3 regions of the Paenibacillus sp. RC21 genome follow, and region 2 is predicted to be linked to each of the others. Evidence: riboswitches for the same ligand, from Rfam matches in the RefSeq annotation. Region 2 holds a riboswitch; each other region holds the start of a gene.

Region 1 (4,286 bases), on a different contig from region 2:
ACCAGCGTCCTTCACGTAAATCCGTAATTTTGTAGGATTCAGAGGATGTAGTGCCCCTATAATCACCATCAACATATATTTTCACTTTTTCGGCCTGACTCGGCATATCGTAAGTAATTTTGATCCAGGTATCACTCTTGCTATCTACTTCAAGATTGGATACTTCCGACGAATTGGAGGACGTGCTGTTCGTTGTGGCAGTCAGCCTCACACCGGAGGACAATGCACCTGTGCTTCGCTTGGACCTGATCATAAACGTGTATGTCTGGCTTGCCGACAGATTGTTGAATGTATAGGATGTTCCTGTTGAATCGGTTACCAGTTGTCCGTCCTTATACAGACTGACCGTACTAATTCCGCTGGGCCTCGTCCAGGAAACAGTAACGCTATAGTTATTAACTGATGTCACTGAAGCTCCTGTTACTTCTGGCACTGTATCGACGGTGAGCGCTGTTGTCGTAACCGGAATATTGACCCCTCCAGATATGTTGCCGGATTTGTCCACTGTCTTAACTGTTACCTTATAGTTTGTCGAAGCAATCAATCCACTGAACGTATAGGACGTCCCTGTAGTTCGCTGCACCTCTTTGTCATTTAAATAGATAATGGCTTGGTTCAGGTCAGCATCCTTCGGCAATATATAATTCACAGTAAAAGCGTTGTAACCCACATTCGTCGCTGTCAGCCCGCTTACCTCTCCTGGTGGTGTCTTATCTACAGGAGCATCAACGGAAGCTGTTTTAGTCTGTACTGTAGTACCTTGAGATTCATTACCACTCTTACCCACCGTCTTCACTCGGAAGGTATATGTCGTATTCGGCTGTAAGCCGCTCAGCGTATAAGAGTTACTTAGGATGTTATCTACATACACGTCGGTGCTGACACCGATCACCTTTACATGGTCAAAATTGATGTCCGACGGGTTGGTCCAAGACAAATTCACCCTTGTTGTATCTAACGGAACCGCTGTCAGATTGCTCACCTCTGCTGGTGCAATACTCAGAGCAGCGGATTGGCTCGCCACCGCATCCGTCCCTCCCCAGATACCATATCCCGTATTTAAAATCAGTGTAGCCGTTGCGAACGGAGCCATCCATTGGCGCAAGCGCTTCTTATTCATGATCTATGCTCTCCTTGATAACAATATGTATTTGTCTAACCAGTAAGCAAGCTTACAAAAATCCACTGCTGCAATACATAATTGGCAATATTTGGCATGAGCAGTAGGTGCCCATTTAATAGTTATCGGAATATTTATAGGAAATGTTTAGACTGATCGACTCCATTGAGTTGTACTTCCGTTCCCAGACTATCAGTACAAGCTCTTGCCCCAATAGAAGAACAAGGACTTGCATACATAAAAAACCGCGCCCAGCGCGGATACCAAAGATAATCGTATGATTTATGCTTGATTTCAGAATATCCGATCTAGCGGGCGCACCCTACCGTACTGGCGTACATCGTCCGGCGTTATAGCGAACAGCATATTAAGCAGCTCGATCTGAAAGCTTCCTGGTCCTTCCGTGCCTTTTCGTTCCGCTGCCATTTCAGCAGCAACACCATATACAGCAAGCGCTGCCATACCAGCAGTAAGCCTGTCGTTTTCGACAGCAGTGAAAGCGCCCAGTACCGAAGTTAATAGGCAACCAGCCCCGGTAACTTTGGTAAGCAGGCTATGGCCATTTTCAATGATCCACCCTATACGGCCGTCGGTAATGACGTCTTCTTTGCCGGTGATTGCAACAATGGTATTCAGTTGATGGGCTGCTTTGACTGCAAGTTGTGAAATATTCAAATCACCTGTTTCTCCAGCATCGACACCTTTAATCTGCATGTCTTCGCCAATGATTTGTGCAACTTCAGCAGCGTTACCACGAACAATATCCACCTTGACCCGATCCAGAATACGGAGGGAGGAGGCTGTGCGGAATGGAGTCGCTCCCGCACCCACGGGATCTAACAGCACGGGTACCCCATGTTCATTAGCCGATAAACCAGCCACAATCATAGACTCTACGAGTTCTTCATTTAACGTACCGATGTTAAGTACAAGCGCCCCTGCAATTCGGGCCATATCTGCGACTTCCTCTTTGGCGTATGCCATAACTGGTGAAGCGCCGAGCGCGAGCAGTCCGTTCGCCGTGAAATTGGTGACGACCACATTGGTTATATTGTGAATGAGCGGATTCGTATCCCGCATATTTTGTAGCAACAAAGCCATATTATCTAACACAAAAAACAACCTTCTTTCTTCAGGAACCTGTGAAAGGCTGTTGGCTTATACATATGTATACACTTATATCCCTACGCTGGCATTATCCAACAGGTTCACACGGTCTACGACGGCTTAGTCGTACTCTCAGCTTGCTTCCACAGGCTCCCGTTATATTTTTTTCTAATGTTACGGGTTCGTCGTACAAAAATCAACAGGTAATTGCCATAAAGACATGGATCGCAATATGTAGAAAACGTTTGGAGGTTTACTTTTTGGACAAATCTATCGCCTCCTCCCCGTCTGCTGTTGTAGCCGCTGATGGATCGGGTGACTACCTTTCTCTAATTGAAGCCTTAGCATCCAATGAAACAAATATTTTTGTGAAAAACGGTATTTACAATGTTTCTTCTACTGTGCTGATTCAAAATCATGCTACAAAAATACAGGGTGAATCCGTTGAACATACGATACTCCGTCAAACCGATCCTTCAAAGGACTTAATTACAATTAACGCCAATGATGTTTCAATTACCCGTTTAACCCTAGATTCATTAACTCACTCTGCTCAAGCAGCTCTTGTTATTGCATCCTCTAACCGTACCCGCATTGAAGGAAATAAAATTTTAGGTACTGCAAGTATTTTTGCCGTATACTTTGCGGGTCCAAAGGTGGCAGCAGGCGCAGAAACGATTGCAGCAGTAGAAGAAAATCATCTCGATAATGAAAATGTGTTTGAAAATAACACCGTATATTCTGATTTTATAGGGGATGGCATATCCTTTTCTCTTCAGAAAAATGGTAAAGTGCGCTATAACAATGTATTTGGCTCCTCGATCTCTTTTTATATGTGCCGTGATTCCGAAGTATTGGGCAATCTCATTAAGGATTCTCCTCTCTCCGGTATCTCTTACTCATTGCCCGCTTATAACAATCGCATTGAAAGGAACATCATCCTTCGTTCGATCAATTCAGGTATTCGTGTTTCCCGCAATTTAGAGCACCCTATTTCATTAAGCAGTCGATACCATGGATTAGAGATTGTTTATAATATTATCTTGGACACTCGCTTTTTTGGCATTGAACTGGATCAGCTCTCTGGCGGTATTAACGTGATGTTCAACACGATTGATCATCCTGATTTCTCGGGCATCCAGGTTTTGCGATGTTCTAAAATCAATATTTCCAGTAATAACATTTCTAATTTTGGAGCATGGAAAGGGCGTGGTAAAATTCGTGATTGGACGAGTGATTCGAACGGTATTTATCTGGAAACGGATGTTCAACAATCCAGCATTCATTTAAATGAAATCATATCCAATGGAAATGGGGATTTTGGCATTCGGGTTACGAAGGAAACTTCTCAAAATCGTGTTTATTTCAATCAAAATTTAGGCACTTATGTTCAGTATTCCTTATGTATAGAGGGCAATAATTTTTTGAAATAATATTGCCCTAAGAAAAATTTTATGCTTATACCGTTGTATCTGTCCACTCATTCATGCCACCGATCATATTAACCGCATGAAAACCTTTTTCGCCAAGTAATTCACATGCCAGCCCGCTGCGGTTTCCGCTTCTGCATACCATAATCTTTTCTTACTTCGGATCAAGCTCGTGTTGTCTTTCCAGCAATTGACCGAAAATGACCTCCTTAACGGCTTTTTACTAGAAGCTGAATCGCTTCCTTAACAAGTTTATCTGTATCTCCACCAGCTTCTTGCTCTTCCAATATACAACGTTGCAGATTCTCTGCTACGATTTGGGCAATCGCTTTATCTGATGCGTTGCGTACGGCAGATAACTGGCTTACTACGTCCTTGCAGGACTGTCCTTCATCCATTAAACGAAGTACCCCACGCACCTGACCCTCAATTCTTCTCAGGCGCGTTTTCAGTTCATCACTATAATTGTAATCCATAAGGTATAGACTCCTTTTTGATTTAATCATATACATGTATAGGTATATTATAAACCAAAAAAATAATTAGGACACCCTAAATGAATAGATTTACCTTGCCCTGCGAAGCATCCCCCAGGTAGGCAGCTACTCCGGCATATTCCAAACCGTCCA
Region 2 (4,286 bases):
ATAATTTTTAGTCCCTTGGCCCCCATCATCGTAATATACGTTCGCATTTACGTAAGGAAAATCAGCTCCCTTGAGTGATCTTTCCAAAAAGTCGAGACCATAGTTAAATTCGTGGTTCCCCACCGTAGCCGCATCATAGCCCATAAAGTTCATCATCTTGTAGACCGGATGGACACCGCCTTCTTTCTCGAAGGTTTTGCTTCTGGCCATATAATCACCCAGTGGATTGCCCTGCAACAAGTCGCCGTTATCGAACAACAGGCTGTTTCTCGTTTCACTGCGCGCCTGCTGGATCAGTCCAGCTGTGCTAATCAAGCCATATTCGTTCGTTTCCTTGTCCGCATAGTAATCGTAATTCATCAAGGCCGCATGAATATCCGTTGTTTCCATGATCCGCAAATTCACTGTACCGCTATCCTTGGATTCGCTGGCAGCCCAAGACGGAGCGGCTGAAAACACCAGCATGTTACAGGCAACGACTGCTGCTGTAAGCCCTCTAAACCATTTTTTATGAAATATCAAAATATATCCCTCCTCATTAAGATGTAGGCCTCATACACATACTTTTGCACATATATGTAAGCTTTGAACCCACCATTCCTATTTTAATCCAACGCCGGACAAAAGAGTAGTCATTTACTCCATTTATTTATGAAAAAATAATTAATTTTCCGCAAACATAAAAACCAGCAAACCTCCCAAATAACTCGGAGAATTGCTGGTTTCCTCATATTCTATCCAATTCTATTTCTCCCACACCTGACGTCCGGTTTGCTTACCCACATACTCAATACGAGTCGAATTCACATCCAGAATGACATAATCGGGGTCATCCGGGCCAGAAAACCATTCCTTCAACGAATCATTCCACACTTGTTTGCGGAGTCCCTCGTCAGCCGTTACCCGGACAGTAGCCTCAACCTCCACGACTTCCTTCGTACCGCCAACCTCATAGCCCAGCAGCAGATAAGCGTTTGGATTATCCTTCAGCTCTTCCACCTTATGTGTTTTGCGATCTGTCGCGAGATGAATGTTCAGCCCTTCGTTAAAAAGAGCCATATAGCGCACCTTCGGCTTGCCGCCTTCTACTGTACCCAACGAGCAAAATTTGTTGTTATCCAAAGCCTTTACAATGGCTTGTTCCAGTTGGCTGCGATCCAATGTTTCCGTTTTACCCACGGTACAACAACTCCTTTTCGCAAATTAGAATTCCTGTGAATGCCCATGCCATGTTCCAACACCAGCTCATCAAACCATACCTGCGGCAGTTCTGTAAAACAACATCAACCGATGGGATCATGGTCATTTTCAAAACAAAGCTCACAGTAAAAGTGTACCCTGACGTACGGCAAATGAACCGTCACTTCTTCCCCAATGCTGGACAGACCCGCCTTCTAGGCATATAATCGTCGTAGTAAACCCGAATTGAATAACCCATTCGACTATACAATGCCAGGGGTGCTGGAATCGGCCGGCTGAGAGTGTGTCCCAAGACACTGACCCTTACAACCTGATCTGGGTAATGCCAGCGTAGGAATGCTTAAGCAAGATGCGCCCCTTTTTTCTTATTACGGCGGGCCATCCCTTACTTTGGTATATACAAGCGCAAGCGTCCCGGAACATCGGGGCGCTTTTTTTGTTGAAGATGATGTTGTTGGAACAGATAGCGTCCGGCAGAAGTTATTTTTGTAAAATGGGAAACATAAGCTGTCTGATCCGACGGATTACGGGTAATAAAAGGAGAGAACACAACGATGAAGCGCATGAAAATGTTAAGCCTAGGGCTGATCAGTCTGTGGCTCATGACCCTGACTCTGACCGCCTGCGGCGGAGGCTCCCCCTCTGCACCACAAGGCGCGGCTCCTGCCGCCAATACCCAAGCGACCTCCCCGACCAAGGGACTCAAGGATGTTAAAGTCGTGCTCGACTGGACGCCAAATACGAATCATACGGGACTCTATGTCGCCAAGGACAAAGGATTTTACGAAAAAGCAGGCTTGAATGTCCAGATCGTTCAGCCCGGTTCGGGCGGAGCCGATCAAATGGTTGCTTCCAATGCTGTACCTTTTGGTATCAGTTATCAGGAGGGAGTCACACAAGCTCGTACGCAAGGGGTACCGCTCGTATCCATCGCTGCGGTCATTCAGCATAATACATCAGGCTTCGCAGCCCCGGTTGACCGCGGGATTAAGAGCCCGAAGGATTTTGAAGGTAAAAAATACGGCGGCTGGGGTTCGCCCGTAGAAGAAGCGGTCATGAAATCCATCATGGACGCAGACAAGAGCGATGTAAGCAAGGTGAAGATCATCAACATGGGTAATGCCGATTATTTTACAGCCGTGAAGCGGGATATCGACTTTGCCTGGATTTTCTACGCATGGACCGGGATTGAAGCCCAACTACGGGGTGAACCACTGGATATGCTGTATGTAAAAGATTATTCCAAAAGTCTGGATTACTATACACCCGTCATCGTGAGCAACGAACAGACCATTAAAAATGATCCCGAACTGGTCAAGGCCTTCATGGACGCGACCGCCCAAGGCTATGAATATACCATCGCTCACCCGGAAGAAGCCGCAGACATCTTGACCAAAGCGGTTCCGGAACTGGATAAAAAGCTGGTACTCGCCAGCCAAAAATGGCTAAGCCCGCGTTATCAGGACGATGCCGCCCAATGGGGCGTACAAAAAACGGAAGTATGGCAAAACTACTCCGACTGGATGTACGAACGCAAGCTGCTCAGCAAGCCTTTGGAAGTCGATAAAGCCTTCACAAACGACTTCCTGCCCAAGCGTTAATCTTGTAAATCGAACTTGAAAGTACCTTTGTGCCACTACGCAGTCGGTTGATGCTTCCGAAGCGAGCTTTCCTATGGAAGGCTTTTAAAGCGACCGCTAACGCTTGTACAGCACCATTCCGTCCACTTCGTTTTTATGTTCATTTTGCTTTTGTAAAAATGCCACACCAATAAAACCCAAAAATATGATGGTTTTAAGGTGGTTGGCAGCGCAGCGGTTCATTTGAATCTGGAGAAGCGCAGCGTTCGCCTTTGCCGTGGGATTCTTACCTTTTAAATTTATTCAATGAATCCCACGGCAACAGCGATCGTAAGATCAAATGAAACGCGGAGCGGTCTCACCCGCCTTAAACCACCATATTTCCCTAAAAACAATCCAATGAAGGACAGGTGAATTCACATGGCTAACACACTGCTCAGTATTCAAGTAATTCCTAAAACCCCCAATAACGAGGACTCTTACGTATATGTAGATACGGCAATTGAAGTTATTCAGCGCTCCGGTGTCAAACATCAGGTGAACCCATTGGATACGACCATGGAAGGCGAGCTGGACGAGCTGCTGAAGGTGGTTAAAGAAATGCACGAGGCACTGACGGAAGCAGGCAGTCCAAGCATCATTTCACAAATCAAAATCGCACATAACCCGCAGGGCATCAGCATGGATAAGCTGACCGAGAAATATCGCCCATGAATCCGAAAGGCAAAAGCGCATCCTGGTGGAAAAGCGTATGGCCGCCCCTTGTGGCGGTCCTCTTCTTTTTAGCCGCCTGGCAGGGGGCGGTTTCCTATTTACATGTTGAATCCTGGTTACTGCCAGCTCCGTCCCTGATCGTGCAGGAAGGAATGGCCCAGTCGGCGCTGCTTGGTGCCCATACTTGGGCTACCGTTCGCTTAACGCTGGCGGGATTTGCTATCGGCACAGCAACTGGACTATTGATCGCCATTGTTCTTCATACCATCCCTTTTCTCAAATCGGCTCTGTATCCGCTGCTCATTCTTAGTCAAAACATTCCGACCATCGCTCTCGGCCCATTGCTGATGGTGTGGTTTGGTTTTGGCGTGTTGCCCAAGCTGATGGTTATTACACTGGTCTGCTTTTTTCCTGTGGCTGTAGCGGCCATGGACGGGCTGACGAGGACGGACCGCACGATGATGAGCTATATGCGCATGTCGGGCGCAGGCCGTATGGCTATTTTCATGAAGCTGGAGCTGCCGCATTCCCTGCCACAAGTATTTTCGGGCATCAAGATTGCCGCCACCTACAGCGTGATGGGCGCGATCATTGCGGAATGGATCGGAGCCAGTGAAGGAATTGGATATTATATGAATTTGCAAAAATCAGCCTACCGCACGGATCTGATTTTTGCCGCCATTGGCATTATTGTTACACTTAGCTTGCTAATGTTCGTAGCTATTCTACTGCTGGAAAAATGGCTGGTACGTTGGAAACCCGACCAGGAATAGCTTCCAAATGGAACCAAAG
Region 3 (4,286 bases), on a different contig from region 2:
CATAAGTTTAAGGATTTACTGCCCGTCATCCCGATACTGCTCTGCCTTCTCACGCATCCCGGCGGCTACCGCTTCTTCGGTGTTCAGCCCCTTATCCGCCGCATAGGCGCGAATGTCCTGCGTGATACGCATACTGCAAAACTTGGGACCGCACATCGAGCAAAAGTGTGCTTCCTTGGCTCCCTCTGCTGGCAGCGTCTCATCATGGTAGGACAGAGCCCGCTCAGGGTCGAGCGAAAGATTGAACTGATCGCGCCAGCGGAATTCAAAGCGTGCCTTGGACAAAGCATCGTCCCGCTGCTGCGCCCGTGGATGGCCTTTTGCCAGATCGGCAGCATGTGCCGCAATTTTGTAGGTAATGACACCCTCGCGGACATCATCCTTGTTCGGCAGGCCCAAATGCTCCTTCGGCGTAACATAGCATAGCATGGACGTCCCGAACCAACCGATCATTGCCGCCCCGATAGCCGAGGTAATATGATCATATCCGGGTGCAATATCCGTCGTGAGCGGTCCCAGTGTATAAAAGGGAGCTTCCTTGCAAATTTCCATTTGCAGTTCCACATTCTCCTTGATTTTGTGCATCGGGACATGTCCCGGTCCTTCAATCATGACCTGAACGTCGTGCCTCCAGGCAATTTGCGTTAACTCACCCAACGTATCCAGCTCAGCAAACTGTGCCTCATCATTCGCATCATAGATACTACCCGGACGCAGACCATCCCCGAGGGAAAAGGCCACATCGTAGGCTTTCATGATTTCGCATATTTCCTCAAAATGCGTGTACAAAAAGTTCTCCTGATGGTGCGCAAGGCACCATGCCGCCATAATCGACCCTCCACGGGACACAATTCCTGTCATTCTACTTGCCGTCATCGGAATATACCGCAGCAGCACGCCCGCATGAATGGTGAAATAGTCCACGCCCTGCTCCGCCTGCTCAATCAGCGTGTCACGATACAGCTCCCACGTTAGCGCCTCGGCTTCGCCGTTCACCTTTTCAAGCGCCTGATACAGTGGTACAGTCCCAATCGGCACAGGGGAGTTACGGATGATCCATTCACGTGTCGTATGGATGTTACGGCCTGTGGACAGGTCCATGACCGTATCCGAGCCCCAGCGTACAGCCCAGGTCATTTTCTCCACTTCCTCCTCGATGGAGGACGTAACCGCAGAATTACCAATGTTCGCATTAATCTTCACGTGAAAATGACGCCCAATCACCATCGGCTCACTTTCCGGGTGGTTGATATTTGAAGGCAAAATAGCTCGTCCAGCCGCCAACTCCTGTCGAACAAACTCAGGTTCCACCCCTTCGCGGATGGATGCAAATTCCATTTCGGGCGTAATGATCCCTTGCCGCGCATAATGCATTTGCGTTACACTACGCCCTTGCCGCGCACGGAGCGGACGGTTGGTTACGCCGGGAAATTCAGCCGTCTCCCGTTTGGAGCCGGGCTTCAACCCGTTATCCTCTGGCTTGACGGCACGCCCCTCGTAAGCCTCCACATCGCCCCGTTCCAGTGCCCAAGCCCGCCGTAATGGAGGCAAGCCCTGACGGATATCGACCTGATAGGCTTCGTCGGTCATGGGACCGCTCGTATCGTACACACGTAACGGCTCATGATGCTCCGTGCCCTGTGGCGTATGTGTGGGATGCAGGGCGATTTCACGCTCCGGTACGGCAATGTCCGGCCGCGAGCCTTGAATATATACCTTGCGGCTCCCCGGAAAGGGCTTCACCCCTCCTGTCTGTTCATCCACTGCGTTCCCTGCTGTTCCTTCTGTTTCTGTCGGTTTCATTGTCCATTCCTCCCGTTTCGATGAAATGACACACCGATCCGGAACCATCCCCAGGCTGGCTGATCTATGCAAAAAAGCCGGTTCCCCAGGGAACCGGCTAATCTAACGAAACAGCTATGCAGACGGCTACGCACGCGGAATCATACTCCGATGCATTGCCATAGACAGCGGCTACGTATACATTTCAATGGCCGATTACTTCCCTACGCTGGTATGATCCAGATCAGGTGCAAAGGGTCCGAAATCTAGTGCGATTCCATCTCAGCCCGGCATTACAGGCTCCCCCAGTAACTGTGATAATTCTATTCGCATGAGGCGGCTATAACTGACAACCCGCCATCCCCATCAGATTACTTCAAATTTACGGCTTTGGCAACCCTTCTCTGGTCCCTTTTTCCAAAGATTATGGAAGCATAAGCCCCATTTCCTTTGCCGCCTCGATCAAAATCGGTGCAAAATCATGCAGCGTCTCGGGCGCTAGTCGGCTGACCGGACCGGATACAGACAAGGCCGCAGCGACCTGTCCCTTCCGATTCACGATAGGCGCAGCCACAGCAGCAGCGCCCGGCTCCCGCTCCTCATAGCTGGTCGCATAGCCCTTCTCACGAATATCCTGCAATTGAGCCTTATAGACCTCCGGGTCTACCGAGGGCGGCCATTCATCCCCGCTTAGCAGGGCTTCCAGCTCCTGCTGCGGCATAAAGGCCGCCAGCACCTTGCTGGAGGCTCCTACAGCCAGCGGCATGCTTGCACCCACTGGCGCAACGCGGCGGATCGCCTGATTGCTCTGCACGGCCTGAATGCGGATACGCATACTGCCATCGCGCAGGTATAGGCTGACCGTTTCGCCCAGACGGTCACGCAATCCTTCCATCGCTGGCTGTAATAGAATCGCCGGCTCGTCGCTTTGCGACAGATGGGTGGATAGCTCCCATATCCGGATGCCGAGCCGGTATTTTTCCGTTGCGGGATTCCGAACGACAAAGCCCCGATCCTCCAGCGTGGTCAGCAGCCGATGAACGGTACTTTTATGTAAACCAATTTTGGAAGCAATCTCTGTTAGACCCAGATCGGAATCTCCAGTAAAACACATCAGTATATCAAGCGCACGCTCCACGGCGCGAACCGTTAATTTACGGTCTTCCATTGTGAACCGCTCCTCTTTGTTCCATATTCGTTTCACACCATGAAACATGGTTACATAAATTATATAGAATAGTCGCGGCTACTGTAAACCAATGTTTTTGTGACAGCCATATTACAGAACGAGAACAAACATCGACAAATCTTTGCATCATTTTTACTTTTCCGGTTCAGCCGTTGACTTTGGATAACACGCATCATACGATAATAGGTATCTATACGGACATAAACTATCATTTTCAAGTGGAATTGTACCTAGAATTCTATGAAACGGAGTTCATTTTTATATAAGGAGGCTCTTACATGATTTCGACATCCCAGCGCAGCTCTCAGCTACAGCATGCTGTCCATGAGCCGTCCACCCCACTGATCAACCCCCGGCTGCTGCGAATCAAGCATGTCGTTATTGCCTTGCTGCTGTCGGTCGTATTTTTTCTATTGTTTTGCTTTATTACCCTGCACGCCTATATCGCATGGGTACTGACGAATCCAACCGTCGCGCCACTGTACTCGAACCCGATGCAGGCCAAAGGAATGCCCTACGAGGATGTCAGCTTCCCCGCCAAGGACGGCAGCCGGATGGTGCAGGGCTGGTATATCCCGGCGGATCAATCGAAGAAAACGATTATTTTCAGCCACGGTTATGGGGCCAACCGCGAAGAAAGCTGGATTCCGATGTATGATCTGGCGCATTATGCCCACCGTTTGAATTTTAACGTTGTCATGTTCGATTACGGATTCGCATCACAAAATAGCAAAGCCGTCGCAACCGGAGGCAAAGCGGAATCCCAGCAGCTTCTCGGGGCGATCCAGCTTGCGAAGCAACGCGGTTCCTCGGAGATTATCGTATGGGGCTTCTCGATGGGGGCAGGAACTGCTCTTCAGGCGGGCTTGCAAACCAAAGATGTGGACGCCATGATTTTGGACAGCACCTTCCTCCTGGAGCCGGATACGCTGTACCATAACATTCATAATCAAATTGATCTGCCGCGCCATCCATCTCTGGAAATTCTGGAGCTGCTGTTTCCAGTCTTGAACGGTACCAGCCTGCATCAGATTCCATACCAAGAGGTCAAAGCGGAAAACTATCCGTTCCCGATCATGTTTGTACATGGGACGCAGGATGAAAAGGCTCCTTACCCGATTGCGGAAAAGCTCGCTGCCAATCAAACCAACCCGCTTTCCAGTGTATGGATTGTCAAAAACGGGCTGCATGAGCTTATTTTCAGGGAGCATCCACGTGAGTATTTGCGGCGGGTATCGACGTTTTTAAGCGGTGTACAAGAGCTGGAGGACAAGAAAACTATCGCTAATGCCAGTAAACAAACGACTACGAAGTA

The links. A riboswitch is a leader RNA that binds a small molecule or an ion and turns the genes downstream of it on or off. The one in region 2 is predicted to bind thiamine pyrophosphate.
Region 1: another riboswitch for thiamine pyrophosphate. It lies ahead of thiM (hydroxyethylthiazole kinase); the one in region 2 lies ahead of ABIA61_RS19305 (ABC transporter substrate-binding protein).
Region 3: another riboswitch for thiamine pyrophosphate. It lies ahead of thiC (phosphomethylpyrimidine synthase ThiC); the one in region 2 lies ahead of ABIA61_RS19305 (ABC transporter substrate-binding protein).

What each region holds. Positions count from the first base shown of each region.
Region 1 is NZ_JBIYCS010000001.1:944,112-948,397, reverse strand. Features, by position in the region: gene ABIA61_RS04160 (fibronectin type III domain-containing protein) at 1-1,120, opposite strand, end outside; gene thiM (hydroxyethylthiazole kinase) at 1,415-2,221, opposite strand; TPP riboswitch at 2,285-2,394, opposite strand; gene ABIA61_RS04150 (right-handed parallel beta-helix repeat-containing protein) at 2,488-3,660, shown strand; gene ABIA61_RS04145 (rhodanese-like domain-containing protein) at 3,686-3,802, opposite strand; gene ABIA61_RS04140 (metal-sensitive transcriptional regulator) at 3,867-4,133, opposite strand; gene ABIA61_RS04135 (DsrE/DsrF/DrsH-like family protein) at 4,210-4,286, opposite strand, start outside.
Region 2 is NZ_JBIYCS010000006.1:70,890-75,175, reverse strand. Features, by position in the region: gene ABIA61_RS19315 (bifunctional 2',3'-cyclic-nucleotide 2'-phosphodiesterase/3'-nucleotidase) at 1-522, opposite strand, end outside; gene ABIA61_RS19310 (pyridoxamine 5'-phosphate oxidase family protein) at 745-1,179, opposite strand; TPP riboswitch at 1,445-1,554, shown strand; gene ABIA61_RS19305 (ABC transporter substrate-binding protein) at 1,755-2,801, shown strand; gene ABIA61_RS19300 (MTH1187 family thiamine-binding protein) at 3,201-3,494, shown strand; gene ABIA61_RS19295 (ABC transporter permease) at 3,491-4,267, shown strand.
Region 3 is NZ_JBIYCS010000010.1:84,737-89,022, reverse strand. Features, by position in the region: gene thiC (phosphomethylpyrimidine synthase ThiC) at 16-1,803, opposite strand; TPP riboswitch at 1,987-2,099, opposite strand; gene ABIA61_RS23785 (IclR family transcriptional regulator) at 2,207-2,950, opposite strand; gene ABIA61_RS23780 (alpha/beta hydrolase) at 3,250-4,286, shown strand, end outside.